One region of the Pseudacidovorax sp. 1753 genome, then DNA from elsewhere that is predicted to be linked to it. Evidence: predicted binding sites of a transcription regulator. Region 1 holds the regulator's gene; each other region holds the start of a gene.
What was found. Region 1 encodes sigma-54, which starts transcription at its own class of promoters, with help from an activator protein. Its sites were predicted from a motif close to TGGCANGNAANCTGCTTT; they were not measured.
Positions count from the first base shown of each region.

Region 2: ABIC63_RS21430 (BMP family protein) is a predicted target of sigma-54. The motif match lies at 2,942-2,959, and genes of this name have one in related genera.
Region 3: glnA (type I glutamate--ammonia ligase) is a predicted target of sigma-54. The motif match lies at 3,205-3,222, and genes of this name have one in related genera.

Region 1 is NZ_JBEPKY010000011.1:238,367-244,598, forward strand. It holds gene ABIC63_RS15900 (THUMP domain-containing class I SAM-dependent RNA methyltransferase) at 1-1,183, opposite strand, end outside; gene ABIC63_RS15905 (RNA polymerase factor sigma-54) at 1,284-2,876, opposite strand; gene lptB (LPS export ABC transporter ATP-binding protein) at 2,959-3,735, opposite strand; gene lptA (lipopolysaccharide transport periplasmic protein LptA) at 3,732-4,403, opposite strand; gene ABIC63_RS15920 (thiol:disulfide interchange protein DsbA/DsbL) at 4,576-5,223, opposite strand; gene ABIC63_RS15925 (SPOR domain-containing protein) at 5,317-6,015, opposite strand; gene argS (arginine--tRNA ligase) at 6,072-6,232, opposite strand, start outside.
Region 2 is NZ_JBEPKY010000018.1:27,244-33,475, reverse strand. It holds gene ABIC63_RS21445 (GTP cyclohydrolase II) at 1-702, shown strand, start outside; gene ABIC63_RS21440 (URC4/urg3 family protein) at 699-2,021, shown strand; gene upp (uracil phosphoribosyltransferase) at 2,072-2,707, shown strand; gene ABIC63_RS21430 (BMP family protein) at 2,990-3,988, shown strand; gene ABIC63_RS21425 (5'-methylthioadenosine/S-adenosylhomocysteine nucleosidase) at 4,002-4,919, shown strand; gene ABIC63_RS21420 (ABC transporter ATP-binding protein) at 4,907-6,232, shown strand, end outside.
Region 3 is NZ_JBEPKY010000003.1:232,886-239,117, reverse strand. It holds gene glnL (nitrogen regulation protein NR(II)) at 1-1,074, opposite strand, end outside; gene ABIC63_RS05445 (hypothetical protein) at 1,074-1,571, opposite strand; gene glnA (type I glutamate--ammonia ligase) at 1,739-3,154, opposite strand; gene ABIC63_RS05435 (competence/damage-inducible protein A) at 3,308-4,120, opposite strand; gene ABIC63_RS05430 (EI24 domain-containing protein) at 4,117-5,007, opposite strand; gene ABIC63_RS05425 (sterol desaturase family protein) at 5,058-6,041, opposite strand; gene ABIC63_RS05420 (polysaccharide deacetylase family protein) at 6,069-6,232, opposite strand, start outside.

The DNA of each region.
Region 1 (6,232 bases):
GGCGCGACTCCTTCAGGCGCATGCGCTGCGGCAGCTTCATGTCGGGCGTGAGCACCCAGGCCGTCCAGCCCGCGAAATTGCGCTTCCAGTGCGTGGCCAGTTGCGGGAAGAAGTCATCGCCGCCGTCGGCGCCCGATTCGGTCTGCGCCACCTCGCGCCCGCCCGGCCCGCGCCGCCCCGCGTTGGCGCCGGCGACGCCGCCCACGGCGATGCGCTCGCCATACGGCGGGTTGAGCAGGATCACGCCGCCGCCCTCGACCGGGGGCATGCGCTGCAGCGCGTCACCGCCGCGCAGTTGCAGCCGGTCGGCCACGCCGGCGCGCTCGGCATTGCGCTGCGCGAAGTCGACCATGCGGTGCGACACGTCGCTGCCAAAGACCCGCACCGAGCCCGCAGCGCGCGCGTCGGCGGGAGCCAGCGCCTCCTCGCGCATCGCGCGCCAGAGTTCGGCGCGGTGCAGCAGCAGCGCCTCGAAGCCGAAGCGCCGCGAGGCACCGGCCGGCACGCCGGCGGCCAGGAGCGCGGCCTCGATGGGAATGGTGCCGCTGCCACAGCAGGGGTCGTACAGCGGCTGCTCGGAAACCACACCGGTTTCCGGATCCCACCAGCCGCTGGCGGCCAGCATGGCCGCGGCCAGGGTCTCCTTGAGCGGAGCGTCGCCCTTGTCCACGCGCCAGCCGCGCTTGAACAGCGGCTCGCCGCTGGTGTCGATGTAGAGCGTGACCTCTTCGGCTGTCAGGTGGGCGAAGACGCGCACATCGGGAAAGCGCGTCTCCACGCTGGGCCGCACGCCGCCGGCGCGGGCGCGGAAGCGGTCGGCGATGGCGTCCTTGATCTTGAGCGTGGCGAAGTTGAGGCTCTGGAGCGGGCTGCCCTGCGCCGTGAGCTCGACCTTGAAGGTCTGGCGCGGCTGGAACCACATCTCCCAGGCGATGCCCGAGGCGGCTTCGTACAGGTCGGCCTCGCTGCGATAGGGCCGGTGCGCCAGCTGCACCAGCACCCGCTGCGCCAGCCGGCTCTTGAGGTTGAGCGCCTGCACGTCGCGCCAGGCGCCCATCACCCGCACACCGCCGCGCAGCACCCGCAGGTCGTCGCCGCTGCGGCCAGTGATGGCATGCACCTCGGCGGCCAGGAGGTCTTCCACGCCGGCGGCGCAGGGCAGAAAAAGGATCAGTTCGTTCACGGCTTCGTCGTCCGAAAAAATGAGGTGGCCGGCCACCGCGATTCGCCGGCACGCCGATCGGAAGCCCCGGCCCGCGTGCAGGCCAGGAACAAGGCGGCTCCTAGAGCGCCTTGCGCAGGTTGGCCGGCGCGATGCGCAGCGCCTCACGGTACTTGGCCACCGTGCGGCGGGCGCATTCGATGCCCTGCTCCTTGAGCATGTCCGAGATCTGGCTGTCCGACAGCGGCTTCTTGACGTTCTCCGAGCCGACGAACTGCTTGATCAGCGCCCGCACGGCCGTGCTGGACGCATTGCCGCCGGTCTCGGTGCCCAGGGCAGAGCCGAAGAAGTACTTCAGCTCCACCGTACCGAAGGGCGTGGACATGTACTTGGCGGTGGTCACCCGGCTGATGGTCGACTCGTGCAGGCCCAGTTCGTCGGCGATCTCGCGCAGCACCAGCGGGCGCATGGCCAGCTCGCCGTGGATGAAGAAGTTCTTCTGCCGCTCCACGATGGCGTTGGACACGCGCAGGATGGTGTCGAAGCGCTGCTGGATGTTCTTGATGAACCAGCGCGCCTCCTGCAACCGCTGGCTCAGGGCCTGGCTGCCCTCGCCCTTGTGCGACTTGAGCGCGCCGGCATAGATGTCGTGCACGCGCAGCCGCGGCATCACGTCGGGGTTGAGCTGCACGCGGAACTTGATGTTGCTGCCGCGCCCGCTGCGGGTGACGATGACGTCGGGCACGATCACGTGCCGCTCCACATCGACGAAGCGCCGCCCGGGCTTGGGCTCCAGCCGCGCGATCAGTTGCGACGCCTGGCGCACCAGGTCCTCGTTGCTGCGGGTGAGCACGGCCAGGCGCTTGAAGTCGCGCTTGGCCAGAAGGTCCATGGGCTGCTTGCAGATGGCCAGGGCGACCTTGCGGACCTGGTCTTCCTCGTCGCTGTCGTCCGCGTCGGCGCCGGCGCGCAGCTGGATGGCCAGGCATTCGCCCAGGTCGCGCGCGCCCACGCCCAGCGGGTCCAGGCTCTGCAGCAGGCCCAGCGCCACCTGGAAGTGGTGGATCAGCTCGTCGAACTCGTCGTTGTCGTCGCCGGCCAGGGCCGAGGCCAGGGCCGGGAGCGAATCCTCCAGGTAGCCGTCGTCGTTGAGCGATTCGATCAGGAAGCGCAGCGCGGCCGAGTCCTCGGGCGTGAGGCGCAGCGACAGCGCCTGGCGGTGCAGGTGGGCCTGCAGCGACTCCTGGCTGCGCGCCAGCTCGGTGGCGTCGGCGCGCTCGTCGTCGTCCTGGCTGCTGCTGTTGTTGCGCGCCGGGGCGTCGCCGCCCCATTCGCTGTCGTCGGGCGAGAACTCCACGGTGCCGTCGCCGTCCCAGTCGGGCTCGGCGTCGACGCTCTCGGTGGCGGGCGCGTCGGCCTCTGCCACGGCGGTGTCGCTGCTGCTGCTCGACGTGCTGCTGGCGCTGGCCGTGGCGGCGTAGTCGGTGCCGTCCTCGCGCTCGTCGCGGGGCACGGGGGCGTCGGCCGCCTCCAGGCCGAACTCCTCGCGCGGCGCCTCCTCGGCCAGACGCTCCAGGAAGGGGTTGTCGTCGAGCATCTGCTCGACCTCCTGGCTCAGCTCCAGCGTCGAGAGCTGCAGCAGCCGGATCGACTGCTGCAGCTGCGGCGTGAGCGCCAGATGCTGCGAGACGCGCAGCGACAGGCCCTGCTTCATGGACGGCCTCCCACGGTGTGCGCGGCCACGGGCAGGATGGGAGGGGCGCCGGAAGGACGGAACGCGGAAACAGGCACCCTGGCTACATCCGGAAGTGTTCGCCCAGGTACACGCGGCGCACCTCGGCGTTGTCGACGATCTCGGAGGGCGTGCCCTGCGCCAGCACCTGGCCGTCGCTGATGATGAAGGCGTGGTCGCAGATGCCCAGCGTCTCGCGCACGTTGTGGTCGGTAATCAGCACGCCGATGCCGCGCTCCTTGAGGAAGCTGATGATCCGCTGGATCTCGATCACGGCGATGGGGTCGATGCCGGCGAAGGGCTCGTCCAGCAGGATGAAGCGCGGCTGCGTGGCCAGCGCGCGGGCGATCTCCACGCGACGCCGCTCGCCGCCCGACAGCGCCAGCGCCGGCGAGTCGCGCAGGTGGTCGACGCGCAGGTCGGCCAGCAGCTCGGACAGGCGCTGCTCGATGCGATCGCGCGAGAGGGGCGCCATGCGACCGCGGGCGTCGGGCTCCTCCTGCAGCTCGAGCACGGCGCGCACGTTCTCCTGCACCGTCAGCTTGCGGAAGATCGACGCCTCCTGCGGCAGGTACGACAGGCCCATGCGCGCCCGGCGGTGGATGGGCATGTGCTCCACGGCCTCGCCGTCGATGCTGATCTGGCCAGCATCGGCCCGCACCAGGCCGACGATCATGTAGAAGGACGTGGTCTTGCCGGCGCCGTTGGGGCCCAGCAGGCCGACGACCTCGCCCTTCTGCACGTCGAGCGAGACGTTCTTGACCACCTTGCGGCTGCCGTAGCTCTTCTGCAGGCCACGCGCCTGCAGCCGGCTGCCGCCCGCCGGCACCGCGACGCTCACCGGCTGCCCCCGTTCTGGCCCGACAGCGAGCCGCTCTGGCGCAGCGGCGCGCCGGTGCGCGGGCCGGGGGCCGGCACCTGCGTGGGCTCGGTGCTGCGCGGCGACAGGATGGCCCGCACGCGGCCGCCCGGCTGCTGGGTGCCGCCCGGCGGCGGCGGGGCGCCATTGACGGTGAAGGTGTCGTTGGTCTGGTTGTAGGTGATCAGCGGGCCGGAGGTCTCGTCGGTGACGGTGGTGCCGGTCAGCCGGCGCATGACGGCGCGACGGATGAACTTGACGGTGTCGGCGCGGCCGTCGTACTCGATGACCTCGCCCTCGCCCTCGATCCACTCGTCGTTGCCGCCATCGCGGCGCTGCTTGAAGTAGCCGCGCTGGCCCGGGTCGGCGGTGACCACGCCGTACTGGTAGCCCTCCGGGTCCTGCCGGACCTCGACGCGGGTGCCGCGGATGAGCAGCGTGCCCTTGGTGACCACCACCCGACCCGTGAAGATGCTGGTCTGCTTCAGGTCGTCATAGCGCAGCGAGTCGGCCTCGATGTTCATCGGCTGGTTGCGGTCGGCCTTCTCGGCCTGGGCCGCGGCGGCCAGGCCCAGCGCGGCCACGAGGACCATGGCACGGCCGAGGCGGCGCCAGGGAAGGGAGATCGTGGAGTGCGAGGGATGGGTCATAAAGGCACGGAACTTGCTCTTGATTGTAGGCCCGGCTTTGTCTCAAACCGGCGGCCGCGGTGAATGTCCCGCGCTTGCATTCCGGTAGCGCGCACCGTCGGCAGGGCGCGCGGCACACCCGCAATGAAAAGGCCCGCCGAAGCGGGCCGGGGCGCTGGGGCGGGGCGTCGGCTCAGCCCTTGCGCGATTCGGCCGCCAGGGCCTCCACGATCTGCAGGGCGCGGTCGAGCGAACCGGCCAAGTCGCCGTCCACATAGTAGCGGCCGGCCACCCCGAAGGCGGGCACGCCGGCCACCTGGTAGGCCTCGGTCATCTGGCTGGCACGCTTGGCCTTGCCGGCGACGCCGAAGGACTTGAAGGTTTCCTCGAACTTCTTGGCGTCCAGGCCAGGCTGCTTGCCGGCCCACTCGATCACGGCGGCGTCGCCGAAGATGCGTTGGCGGTCGACGTGGATGGCCTGGAAGATCTTCATCTGGAACTCGTCGACCTTGCCCATGGCCTCGAGCGTGTAGTAGAGCTTCTGCTTGGTCTCGACGTCGTTGCCCACGAAGGGCACCGGGATGCGGCGGAAGGCCACGTAGGGCTGCAGCTTCTTGATCCAGGGTTCGAGCTTGGGCTCGAAGGCAGCGCAGTGTGGGCAGTTGTACGAGAAGAACTCGGCCACCTCGACCTTGCCGGCCGGCGCATCGACCGGGGCCGGCTTGCCCAGCGTCACGTAGTCCTTGCCGGCCTTGAAGGCGGAGGCGGGGGTCTGGGCATGGGCCGCCAGGGGGGCCAGCGTCACGGCCGCGGCGGCCAGCGAAAAGTCACGACGTTTCAAGCGATTTCTCCAACAGGGATGCAGACACAGAGCACGTCGGGCGGCAGCGAGTTCCGGCGATCTGCCGCGCCCGACGGCAACAGGGCAAGGCACTCAGCGCTGGACGCGCACCAGGGCGGCGTCGAAGCCGGCGCCGTCCAGTCGTTCCTTCAGCCGGTCAGCGTCGTCCTTCTTGCTGTACGGACCCGCGCGCACCCGGAAGACGGGACGGCCGGCCTGCTCACGCTCGGTGACGCGCACCTCCACGCCCATCAGCGAGAGCTTGGCGCGCTGGGCCTCGGCGTCGTCGCTGGTGCGGAAGGCACCCGCCTGCACGAAGTACACGAAGGGGTCGGACGCCGCATCGCCGCCGCTGGCGGGCAGGCCGGCGCGCGCGCGGGCCAGGTCGCCCAGCGGATCGGCCGAGGGCGGCGGATTCGCTGCCTGCGGCGCGCGCGGCATGGCCGGCGTGACGGCCGTCGGCGGCGTGGCGGCCTGGGGCGGGGTGCCAGGCTGGGCGGCGATGGCCGGCACCGGCGGGGCGGTGGTCACGGGCGGATTGCCGCCGGCCGGCGCACCCGGCGTGGCCGGCGGCTTGGACGGCTGCTTGCCATACAGCGGCGAATTGGGGTCCCAGTCGCGGTTCTTGCGGGCCTCGGCCTCGTCCTGCTCGGCAGCGCGGGGCTGGGTCTTGGTCATGAACGGGATCGGCACCTTGGTGACGTACACCGCCACGCCGAGCGCCACGCCCAGGCCGAGCACGAGCCCGACGATGAGGCCGATGGCGAAATTGCCCTGTTGTCTGGATCTCATGGATTGCCTTGCTGCTGCAGCGCCACCGGCGCGCCGGGGTGGGATTGTGCGGGCTCTCACATCTTGCGCGGCGCGCTGACGCCCAGCACCGACAGGCCGTTGGCAAGCACCTGCGCGCAGGCGGCGACCAGCGCCAGGCGGGCGCGCTTGGTGGGCACGTCGTCCACCAGGATGCGCTCGGCGTCGTAATAGCTGTGGTACGCCGCGGCCAGTTCGC
Region 2 (6,232 bases), on a different contig from region 1:
TCCGAGACCGACCTGCGGCGCGTGCTCTTCGAGGAGACGGGCGGCATGTATCCCGAGCTCGTCACGCGCTCCGACCTCGAAGTCTTCCTGCCACCCATCGGCGGGCAGACGATCTACATCTTCGGCAACCCGCGCGACCTGGCCAACCCCGAGGTCGAGCTCACCGCCCGCGTGCACGACGAATGCAATGGCTCGGACGTGTTCGGCTCCGACATCTGCACCTGCCGACCCTATCTCACGCACGCCATCGAGGAATGCATCCAAGGCGCGCAACGCGGCGGCGTGGGCCTGATCTCCTATGCGCGCAAGGAAGGCCGGGCGCTGGGCGAGGTCACCAAGTTCCTGGTCTACAACGCCCGCAAGCGCCAGGTGGGCGGCGACACCGCCGACCAGTACTTCGCCCGCACCGAATGCGTGGCCGGCGTGCAGGACATGCGCTTCCAGGAGCTGATGCCCGACGTGCTGCACTGGCTGGGCATCCGCAAGATCCACCGGCTGGTCTCCATGAGCAACATGAAATACGACGCCATCACCGGCTCGGGCATCGAAGTGGGCGAGCGCGTCAACATCCCCGACGACCTCATCCCGGCGGATGCCCGGGTCGAGATCGACGCCAAGATGGCGGCCGGCTATTTCACACCCGGCAAGGTGCCTGGTGCCGATGAACTCAAGGCCACCCGCGGGCGGGGGCTGGGCGAATGACGGACAGCCAACACGTGCTTCCCGCCACCGACCTCAACCAACCCGAGGCCGCCGTCGCCTGGCTGCGCACGACGGTCGCCGTGCGCGAGCGCGCGGCCGAACTGCTGGCCCGCGCGCGCCGCGGCGAATCGGCCTTCTTCACCATCGGCGACGAGACGAGCCTGGACGATGCGGCGCGTGAAGTGGCCCAGGTCACCCAGGCGCGCTACGCGTGGCGGCCGATCCCGTACCACAGCCGCTGGCGGCATTTCGAGGCGGGCGGCGTCGACCGGGCGGCCGAACTCGATCATCTGCTGGGCGAACATGCGACGCCCCGCGAGAAGGCCAAGGCGCGCATCGATCTCGCCGTGGTGAGCGTGCTGCTGGATGCGGGCGCCGGTGCCGACTGGGCCTACCACGAGTCGGCGTCCGACCAGCGCTTCACCCGTTCCGAGGGCCTGGGCGTGGCCAGCTTCCATGCCTTCAAGGCCGGACTGTTTTCTTCTGACCCGGATCGCCCTTTGCAGGCCGATGCCGCCGGCCTGCGTGCCCTGGTGACCGACCGTCTGGCGCAAGCCTTCCAGGTGCGCAGCGACAACCCGCTGGTCGGCCTGGACGGCCGGGTCACGCTGCTGCGCCGCCTGGGTGAGGTGCTGGCCGAGCAGCCGGCCGTCTTCGGCACCGAGGTGCAGCGGCCCGGCGGGTTGTTCGACATGCTCATCGCGCCCGAAGGCGTGGCGGTCCCGCCCACCGCGACGGTGCAGGTGCACGCCATCCTCACGCTGCTGCTGGATTCGCTCTCGGCCATCTGGCCCTCGGCCAACTACCTGCATCGCCACCCCACCGCCCTGCCCGGCCCGGGCGAGCCGGCGCTGGCCCTGGGCGACTGCTGGGCGCACAGCGCGGTCGGCGGCGAGGGCCGCACCCACGGCTGGGTACCCTTCCACAAGCTGTCGCAGTGGCTCACCTATTCGCTGATCGAGCCCTTCGAGTGGGCGGGCGTGAAGGTCGAAGGACTGGACGCCCTCACCGCCCTGCCCGAGTACCGCAATGGCGGCCTGCTGCTGGACACCGGCGTGATCGTGCCGCGCGATGCGGCCCTGCTCGAACGCGCCTGGCAGGTCGGCGACGAATTCATCGTCGAATGGCGCGCCCTGACCGTGGCACTGCTCGATGAGCTGGCACCCATCGTGCGTCGCCACGTCGGCCGCAGCGCCGAGGAGATGCCGCTGGCCTGCATCCTCGAAGGCGGCACCTGGGCGGCCGGCCGGGCCGTGGCCCAGCGCCTGCGCCATGGCCTGCCCCCGCTGCGCATCGAGAGCGACGGCACGGTGTTCTGAGCCCGCCTCCTCTACCATCGCACGCCTTCTGTTTTTGACAAGAACGATTCATGACGACGCCCAACGCTCACCTGATCACCCATCCGCTCGTCCAGCACAAGCTCACGCTCATGCGTCGCAAGGACGCCTCGACCAACAGCTTCCGCCGCCTGCTCAACGAACTGGCCTCGCTGATGGCCTATGAGGTGACGCGGGACATCCCGACGTCGGAGATCGAGATCGAGACGCCGCTCGAAGTGACACGCGGCCAGGTGATCGACGGCAAGAAGCTGGTGTTCGTGTCGATCCTGCGGGCCGGCACGGGCATCCTGGACGGCATGCTCAGCGTGGTGCCCGGGGCGCGCGTCGGCCACATCGGCCTGTACCGCGACCCCAAGACGCTCACGGCCGTCGAGTACTACTTCAAGATGCCCAGCGGCATGGACGAGCGCGACATCGTGGTGGTCGACCCGATGCTGGCCACCGGCAATTCGGCCGTGGCGGCGGTGGAGCGCCTGAAGGAGCTGTTGCCCAAGTCCATCAAGTTCGTCTGCCTGCTGACCTGCCCCGAAGGCCTGAAGACCATGTACGAGGCGCATCCGGATGTGCCGGTGTACACCGCGGCCATCGACCGGCAACTCAATGAGCATGGCTACATCCTGCCGGGTCTGGGCGACGCGGGCGACCGGATCTTCGGTACGAAGTAGAGCTCGCCCCCAGGCTGCGCGGGCTAGGGCCCGCTCCGCCAACCCCCTCCGGGGGCACACGCAGCGGCCCGGCAAAGCCGGTTCCGCGCGTGTTGCTGGCGTGGCCTGCTCCGCGGCCTTCTGTCTAAGTGCGGGGCGGCGTGTCGGGCGAAGCTGGTGTTCCTTGCCGCATGGGCGCCGGGTGGCCCGGTTGTCCTGGTCGTGCGAATCGCCCGCCGTGCCTGGCTGCAGCCCCGGCACCAATCCTGCTTGTCCAACACCCATCAACGAGGAGTGAGAAAGATGATCCAGCGCCGTCCCCTGATCCTGAGTGCCGCCGCCCTGGCGGGGCTTGTCGCGGTCGGGTTGCCGCAGTTCGCGTTCGCCCAGTCCAAGCTCAAGGTGGCCGCGGTCTACACCGTGCCCTTCGAGCAGCAATGGGTGGGCCGCATCCACAAGGCACTCAAGGCGGCCGAGGCCCGCGGCGAGATCGAGTACAAGGCCACCGAGAACGTGGCCAATGCCGACTATGAGCGCGTGATGCGCGAGTACGCCACGGCCGGCAACCAGCTGATCGTGGGCGAGGCCTTCGCGGTCGAGGCTGCGGCCCGCAAGGTGGCCAAGGACTTCCCCAAGACCATGTTCCTGATGGGCTCCTCCGGCAAGCCGCAGGCGCCCAACTTCAGCGTCTTCGACAACTACATCCAGGAGCCCGCCTACCTCACCGGCATGATCGCCGGCGGCATGACCAAGTCGAACAAGATCGGCATGGTCGGCGGCTTTCCGATTCCCGAGGTCAACCGGCTGATGAACGCCTTCATGGCCGGCGCGAAGGAAGTGAATCCCAAGGTGGAGTTCAGCGTGAGCTTCATCAACAGCTGGTTCGATCCGCCCAAGGCCAAGGAGGCCGCCTTCGCCATGATCGACAAGGGCGCGGACATCATGTACGCCGAGCGCTTCGGCGTGAGCGACGCGGCCAAGGAGCGCAAGGTGCTGGCCATCGGCAACGTGATCAACACGCAGCCCCAGTACCCCGACACGGTGGTGGTGTCGGCGCTGTGGAACATGGAGCCCTCCGTCGACCGCGCCATCAAGCTGGTCAAGGACGCCCAGTTCAAGGCCGAGGACTACGGCCCCTACTCGCAGATGCAATACAAGGGTTCCGAGCTCTCCCCGCTGGGCACCTTCGAAAAGAAGGTGCCGGCCGATCTGGTCGCCAAGGTCAAGGCGCGCGAGGCGGAGATCCTGTCGGGCAAGTACAGCGTCAAGATCGACGACCGCCAGCCCAAGTCGTCCAAGTGAGGCCCCTGGCCGCATGAACAGCTTCCGCCGATTCCTGCTGGCCCTGGCGGCCAGCGCCGCCCTCGCCGGCTGTGCCGGCATGGGGCCGCCCCCTGTTGCCGACACCCCGCGCATCGCGGTCATGTCGGCCTTCGAGCCTGAGCTGGTGCTGCTGCGCCAGAAGCTGCAGGACGCGCGCACCACGCGCATCAACGGTGTGGAGTTCCACACCGGCACGCTGCAAGGGCGGCCGGTGGTGCTGTTCCTGTCGGGCATCAGCATGACCAACGCCACCATGAACACCCAGCTGGCGCTGGACCGCTTCAAGGTCAGCCATGTGGTGTTCAGCGGCATCGCCGGGGGCGTCAATCCCAACCTGTCCATCGGGGACGTCACGGTGCCGGCCCAGTGGGGCCAGTACCTTGAAGTGCTGATGGCCAAGGAAGCCGCGCCCGGCCGCTACGAGAAGCCGCCCTTCATCCAGGACGCCACGCTGCCCAACTTCGGCATGATGTTTCCGCGGCCGGTGGAATTCCGCTCCGCGGCGCAGCCGCAGGTCACGCGGCGCTTCTGGTTCGAGGTGGACCCGGGCATGCTGGCCGCGGCGCGCACCATGAAGGTGGACCTGGCGGCCTGTGCGGCCGGCACCTGCCTCCGGCATGCGCCGCGCCTGGTGGTCGGCGGCAACGGCGTGTCGGGCCAGGCCTTCATGGACAACAAGGCCTTCCGCGAATACACCTTCGCCACCTTCCAGGCCAACGTGCTGGACATGGAGACGGCCGCGGTGGGCATGGTGGCCCATGCCAATGGCGTGCCCTACCTCGCCTTCCGCTCGCTCAGCGACCTGGCCGGCGGGGGCGGGGGTGCCAACGAGATGGGCACCTTCATGCGCCTGGCCGCCGACAACTCGGCCCAGGTGCTGCTGGCCTTCCTGGCGCAATGGAAGCCCTGAGCCCGGCGGGCGACGCGGCCGGCGGCGTGCCGGTGCTGCGGCTGGCGGGCATCACCAAGCGCTTCGGCCCGCTGGTGGCCAACGACGCCATTTCGCTCACCCTGCACGCCGGCGAGGTGCTGGCGCTGCTGGGCGAGAACGGTGCCGGCAAGTCCACGCTGATGTCCATCCTGTTCGGCCATTACGTGGCCGACGAGGGGCGGATCGAGGCCTTCGGCCAGCCCCTGCCGCCCGGCCATCCGCAGGCGGCGCTGGCGGCGGGCATCGGCATGGTGCACCAGCACTTCACGCTGGCCGACAACCTCAGCGTGCTCGACAACATCGTGATGGGCAGCGAGCCGCTGTGGCAGCCTTTCACCCGCCGCGTGGCGGCGCGCGAGCGGCTGGAGGCGGTGGCACGGCGATTCGGCCTGCCGGTGTCGCCCGATGCGCGCGTGGCCACGCTGTCGGTCGGCGAACGCCAGCGGGTGGAGATCCTCAAGGCGCTGTACCGCGGCGCCCGCATCCTGATCCTGGACGAGCCCACCGCCGTGCTCACGCCGCAGGAGAGCGAGGCGCTGTTCGACACGCTGGGCCAGATGGTGGCGCAGGGGCTGTCGATCATCTTCATCAGCCACAAGCTGGGCGAGGTGCTGCGCGTCTCGCGCCGCGTCGCCGTGCTGCGCCAGGGCCGCCTGGTGGCCGAGGCCCGCGCAGCCGACACCACGCAGGCGCAGCTCGCGCAATGGATGGTGGGCCATGCGGTGGAAGCGCCGGTGCGGCAGCCCGCCTCCGGCGCTGGCGCCGAGGTGTGCGTGCTCGACGGCGTGAGCACCGAAGGTGGCGCCGGCGCGCTGCACGAGGTGTCTCTGACACTGCGCGCGGGGCAGATCACGGCGATTGCCGGCGTCTCCGGCAACGGACAGGTCGCGCTGGCCGAGTTGCTGTGCGGCACGCGCAAGGCGCGATCCGGATGGCTGAAGCTCCTCGGTGCGCCGCTCTCTGCACAGCCTGCGTGGCTGGTGGCGCAGGGGGTGGCGCGCATCCCCGAAGACCGCCATGCCGTGGGCATGGTGGGCGACCTGCCGGTGTGGGAGAACGCCGTGGCCGAACGCCTGCGCACCCCCGCCTTCTCGCGCCGGCTGCTGCCCGGCCTTCGCTGGGTGCGCCGCGCGGCGGCACGCGCCCATGCGGCGCGCATCCAGCAGGCCTTCGACGTGCGCGGCGGCGGGCTGGACGTGCCGGCCCGCTCGCTCTCGGGCGGCAACATGCAGAAGCTCATCCTCGGCCGGGCGCTGACGGCGCCCGATGCCTCGTCGACCGAAGTCCCGCGC
Region 3 (6,232 bases), on a different contig from region 1:
CGGCAGCGGTATCAATATCGTGAAGTCGGTACGGCCGGGCACGCTGTCGCATTCGATGACCCCATGGTGCTGTTGCACGAAGGTCTGCGCCAGCGTCAGGCCCAATCCGGTTCCGCCTTCCCGGCCCGAGACGAGCGGATAGAAGATGCGGTCCTTGATCGAGTCCGGGACGCCCGGGCCGTTGTCGATGACATGCAATTCCAGTGCCAGTCGCCACCACTGCTTGTTGAGGATGACCTGGCGGGCGATGCGCGTGCGGAAGGTGATGCGTGCATCGCCGGCCGCACGGCGCTCGGCCAGCGCCTGCGCCGCGTTGTGCGCGATGTTGAGCGTGGCCTGGATCAGCTGTTCGCGGTCCCCGCGGAACTCGGGAATGGACGGATCGAAGTCGCGCTCGACCTCCAGGTCATGCGGAAACTCCGCCAGCAGCACCGAGCGCACGCGCTCGCAGACCTCGTGGATATTGACGTCGCCCACCACATGAGGCCTGCGGTGCGGGGCCAGGAGGCGATCCACCAGCGATTGCAGGCGGTCGGCTTCATGGATGATGACCTGCGTGTACTCGATCAGGTCGCGCGACTCGATCTCCATCTGCAGCAGTTGCGCCGCGCCGCGGATGCCGCCCAGCGGGTTCTTGATCTCGTGCGCGAGGTTGCGGATCAGCTCCTTGTTGGCCTGGGCCTGGTCGAGCAGCCGCACCTCGCGATCCTGCCGCACCTGCTGCTCCTGCGGCGACATCTCCAGCAGCAGTTCGGCCTTGCGGTCCGTCTGGGCCAGCGTGACCTGCACGGGCAGCGGCTCCTGCGTACCACGGCGCAGCTGTGCTTCGTAGCGCAACGTGGCGAAGTCGTTGGTGCGGGCGCCATCGATGGCCGTGCGCAAGGTCCCGGCATCGACGAAGAAGTTGCCCAGGGCTGCGCCTTCGAGCGTGCGACGCGATGTGCCCAGCGCATCCTCCAGGGCCGAATTGGCGAAGACGATGGTGCCGTCGTGGCGGATCACCACCACCAGGGTGGCAAGCAGATCGAAGGCCTGGAAGCGCTTGCTGGCGCGCGCAACCGTACCGAAGGCCATCAGCGCGACGCCGGCAGGCGGTCCAGTTCACGGCGCAGACTGGCCAAGTCGGCCTCGTTGCGCGCAATCTCGGCCTTCATCTCGGCCACGCGGTCCAGGTACTTCTGGTAGTTTCGCGCCTCGCTGCCCTGCTTCTCCGGCTCGCCGTTGTTGTAGTCCTTCATCAGTTCGGACTGGCGCGCCTCCAGCCGGCGCAGTTCGCCTTCAAGCACGCGACGGGCGTCGCTGTCGCGCGCCCGCTGCTCCGGCGAATCGACGCGAGGGCCGCTGCCGGCGGGCCGCGGGGAGGCGGTGGACGAAGGGGTGGACGCGCCGGCGGGCCGCGTCCCTTGCACGACGGTCACATTGCCGCCTTCGACGACCTTGCAGCCACGGCGTTGCGCATCGGCGGCGTTGTTGGTGTATTCGTTGCCGCAGCGCCAGATGCGCTCCTGCGCCTGCACGCCAAGAGAGCCGCCGAGGCCGAGCAACACAAGAAGAGGCAGGTAGGGTTTCATCATCGCGACCGGAGAGAAAGAGCTTGGCGCGCCATGGGCGATGCCACGCAACATTGTCTTGCAATTGGAAGACAGGCCGGCAGGCCGGTTCCCGCACCAAAGAAAAAGGACGGCCCGGGGGCCGTCCTTGTGCGCGATACCGCCGGGCGCCGAAGCGCCCGTGGCCATCACAGCGAGTAGTACATGTCGAACTCGACCGGGTGCGGAGCCATGCGGAAGCGCGTGACTTCGCCCATCTTCAGGTCGATGTAGGCGTCGATCATGGAGTCGGTGAACACGCCGCCCTTGGTCAGGAAGGCACGGTCCTTGTCGAGGTACTCGAGGGCTTGGTCCAGGCTGTGGCAGACGGTCGGCACCAGCGCGTCTTCTTCGGGCGGCAGATGGTACAGATCCTTGGTGGCGGCTTCGCCCGGGTGGATCTTGTTCTCGATGCCGTCCAGACCAGCCATCAGCAGGGCCGAGAAGCACAGGTACGGGTTGGCCGAGGGATCGGGGAAGCGCGCTTCGATGCGGCGACCCTTCGGGTTGGCGACGAAGGGGATGCGGATCGAGGCCGAGCGGTTCTTGGCCGAGTAGGCCAGCTTCACCGGCGCTTCGAAGCCAGGGACCAGCCGCTTGTAGCTGTTGGTGCCGGGGTTGGTGATGGCGTTCAGTGCACGGGCGTGCTTGATGATGCCGCCGATGTAGTACAGGGCGGTGTCCGACAGGCCGGCATAGCCGTCGCCGGCGAACAGGTTTTTGCCGTCCTTCCAGATGGACTGGTGCACGTGCATGCCGGAGCCGTTGTCACCGGCGTACGGCTTGGGCATGAAGGTGGCGGTCTTGCCGTAGCTGTTCGCCACGTTCCAGACCACGTACTTCAGGACCTGCGTCCAGTCGGCGCGCTCGACGAGTGTCGAGAACTTGGTGCCGATCTCGTTCTGGCCAGCGCCAGCCACTTCGTGGTGGAACACTTCGACCGGGATGCCCAGGCTTTCCAGCACCAGCACCATCTCGGCGCGCATGTCCTGGGTGCTGTCGACCGGCGGAACGGGGAAGTAGCCGCCCTTGGTGGTGGGACGGTGGCCGCGGTTGCCGCCTTCCATCTTCGCGCCGCTGTTCCAGGGGGCTTCGTATTCGTCGATCTCGCTGAACACGCGGCCGGCCTCATTGCTCCAGCGCACGCTGTCGAAGATGAAGAACTCCGGCTCGGGACCGAAGTAGGCGGTGTCGCCCAGGCCGGTGGACTTCAGATAGGCCTCGGCCTTCTTGGCGACCGAGCGGGGGTCGCGGTCGTAGGGCTTGCCGTCGGCGGGCTCGAGGACGTCGCACTGCAGGAACAGCGTCGTCTCTTCGTAGAAGGGGTCGATGTTGGCCGTGCTCGGGTCGGGCATCAGCTGCATGTCGGAGGCTTCGATGCCCTTCCAGCCGGCGATCGAGGAACCATCGAAGGCATGACCCGCGGTGAACTTGTCTTCATCAAAGGCCGAAACCGGCACGGTGACGTGCTGCTCCTTGCCGCGGGTGTCGGTGAATCGGAAGTCGACGAACTTGACCTCGTTTTCCTTGACGAGTTTCATGACGTCGGCGACGGTCTTTGCCATCAGGTTCTCCTGGGGGATTGGAAGGGTTGACGAAATTTGCGAGCAGGACGAACGCAGGTTCTATGCCATTTTCATTCGTTGTCCTACGCGGCACGTACGGCAGCGTTTGACGCTGGCGGTAGTAGCGTATGCACCGATATGATGCATCACAACTCAGCGCACCAATTCTGCGCCTATTGATGCACCAAAGTCGGACACACCTTGTTTCAGGCGTGCATATGCCGGTTCAAGTTGGCGCGTCTCGCCCTTGACGCCGAGTTCGATGTGGCGGCCGTACTTCGGGTGATCCACACTGGGCAGACTGAATACCTTGATGCCCGAGAACTCGCGCTCGACCGCCTCCATGAGGGGCGTGAGGCTGGCTTCCATCGCACCGAAAACGATCAGCGAACGCTCGGCGATCGCCACCTCACGGTGCAGGGGCGCGTAGCGTTGGTCCAGCACCCACTCGACCATGGGCCACGCCATGACAGGGAAGCCCGGCACGAAATGCACATCGCGGACGCTGAAGCCGGGGATCTTGTTGTACGGGTTGGGGATGATTGAGGCCCCCTGCGGAAACACGCCCATATTGAGGCGATGCACGTTGTCGGCGCGGTCGGGCTCGTAGGGCACCCCCTGCTCGCGTGCGGTGTCCTGCATACGCTCGCGAATCAATTCGGCGGCCTCGGGGTGGAGCGCGAGGGGCACGCCGAGCGCCGCGGCTGCGCACTGGCGGGTGTGGTCGTCGGGTGTGGCCCCGATGCCGCCGGTTGAGAAGACGATGTCGGACCCGGCGAACGCCCGTCGCAGGGCCGCCGTGATGCGCGCGGGATCGTCGCCAACGTATTCGGCCCACGACAGCGACAGCCCCCGCGCACCGAGCAATTCGATGACGCGGGCCATGTGTTTGTCGGTGCGCTTGCCCGAGAGGATCTCGTCGCCGACGATGATCAGGCCGAAGGCGGGGCGTTCAGTGGAACTCATGGTGCGGGGGGATCGGAGGAAGGCAGGGCCGGCGGGGCGACGTCAGGCGGCGATCCCGCGGACGGAAGCAGTGTGGATGGCCCAGCGCCCGCCGCCTCCCGCCGCAGCTGCGACAGCGCCTCCAGCGCGTAATGGGCGAACCAAAGGGCGGAGAAGGCGAACACCAGCGTGTAGATCCACATCGCCACGGGAATCAGGATGAAGAAGGCCGCCGCGAACACCAAGCCGGAGGCCCAGACGATGCTCGGCGCCGCGCCGAGATAGCCGCACAGGATGCCGATGGTGAGCAGGCGCAGTCGATGGCGGCGCACGATGATGCGCCGCTCGTCTGCACTGGCATGCTCCGCCAGGGCGTCGAAACTCATCACGCGGCAGGTGAGCCAACCCCAGATCAGCGGTGGCAGCACGAGCACCAGCGGCGGCACCAGCCACAGCGGCATCGACACGAGCAGGGCCACCACAGCTGCCACCGTCAGCGCCACCGAGCGCACCACGCTGGCAACCATGCCTGCACCGTGCTTCTTTTCCAGGGTCGGAAAGCGCCGTTCGGCCACGAGACGCGTCAGTGCGGGCGCCATGAAGGCCGCCACGACGACCAGCGACACCATCGCCAGCACCGGGGTTGCGGCCAGCAGCACGATCAGGGGCGCCAGCAGGTTGCGGACATCGCCGACGAAGAGACGTTGGAGCCAGTTCCAGAAGCCGGCCAGCAGGGGCCAGGCATCCAGCGCGCCGCGCATCCAGCCGACCGCAGGCTCCCAGTAGAAGTAGGACAGGCCCACCGAGGCCGCCACCATCAGCGCCAGCGGCACGAGCGACAGCAGGATGACACGCGGATGCAGGCAGTAGGCGGCCGCGCGCCAGCAGGAATCAGCGAGAAGACGCATCGGCGCGCAGCATAACCGCTGCCCGTGCGCCCTCGATGGAGCCGGGTGCGTCAGGCACGGCCCACAAGCCGTCGCAAGCCGAGCCACTGCTGCGACCAGAAGCCCCTGCCGTAGTCGCGCAGGCGGCCCTGGGCATCGGGCTCCACCTGGTCGCGGACGCCCGTGGGCAGATACCGCAGATCGAAGTTGGCCGTGCGCAGCAGCATGTCCCACCATGGCAGGAGCACGCCGAAATTGCAGCCCCCCAGCACGCCGGGGCGGCCCACCTCCTCATGGCCCACGCCGATCGCATGATGCAGCCGATGGAAGCGCGGGCTGACCCACAACCGCTCGCCCACTCGACCAAAGTGCAGCCGAAGATTGGCATGTTGCAGGCTCTGGCTGAGTTGGGTCAGCGCCACCAGGACGACGAACTGTCCAGGCGGCACACCGATGAGCTGGGCGACCACGACGACGATGGTGCTGTGGATGATGTCGTCCAGCAGGTGATTGCGGGCGTCGCTCCACATCGTCATCTGCCGCTGCGAATGATGCAGCGCATGCAGCCGCCACCACCAGTCGATGGTGTGCTGCCCGCGGTGGATCAGGTACTCGACGAAATCCAGCACGACCAGGTACAGCAGGAAGGTGACCCATGGCCGATCGGTCACACCGGGCCATAGCGCGTCGAGCTGCATCGTGCCCCAGCCAGCGGCACGCACGTGGCCGAGCGCCATGTCGAACAGCGGCTGCAGCACGAAGAAGATCCCCACCCGAAACAGGCCCAGCCGGTGGATCAGTGTATAGATCACATCCACACGCACGGCCCGGCGGTCCCGCAACGGCTCCACCGGACGCCAACGCTGGAGCGGCGCGAAGATCGCCAGCATCACGGCGATCTCGAGCAGGCCCACCAGCAGCCAGCCGGTGGCATCGAAGCCATCCTCCAGCAGGTTGCCCATGCCCGCCGCGAACATCACCGGCTGGACCACGGTTTCGAACAGCCACTGTTGCATCAGGCCGAACGGGTCGGTCAGCCAGGCATGCCATTCCATCGGAAGCTCTCCGTCCTTGTTCGTGACTCAGGGGTGCGCCGCAATCCAGGCGCGGTAGTCAGGATGATCGCGCAGTGTGCGGAAGCAGAAGCCGCGTTGCTGCAGGCCCGCAACCAGCGGCTCGAGCACGGCTGGCGCCCACGGATCCTGGCGCGACCAGATGCCCAGATGGGCCAGCAGGATGTCGCCGG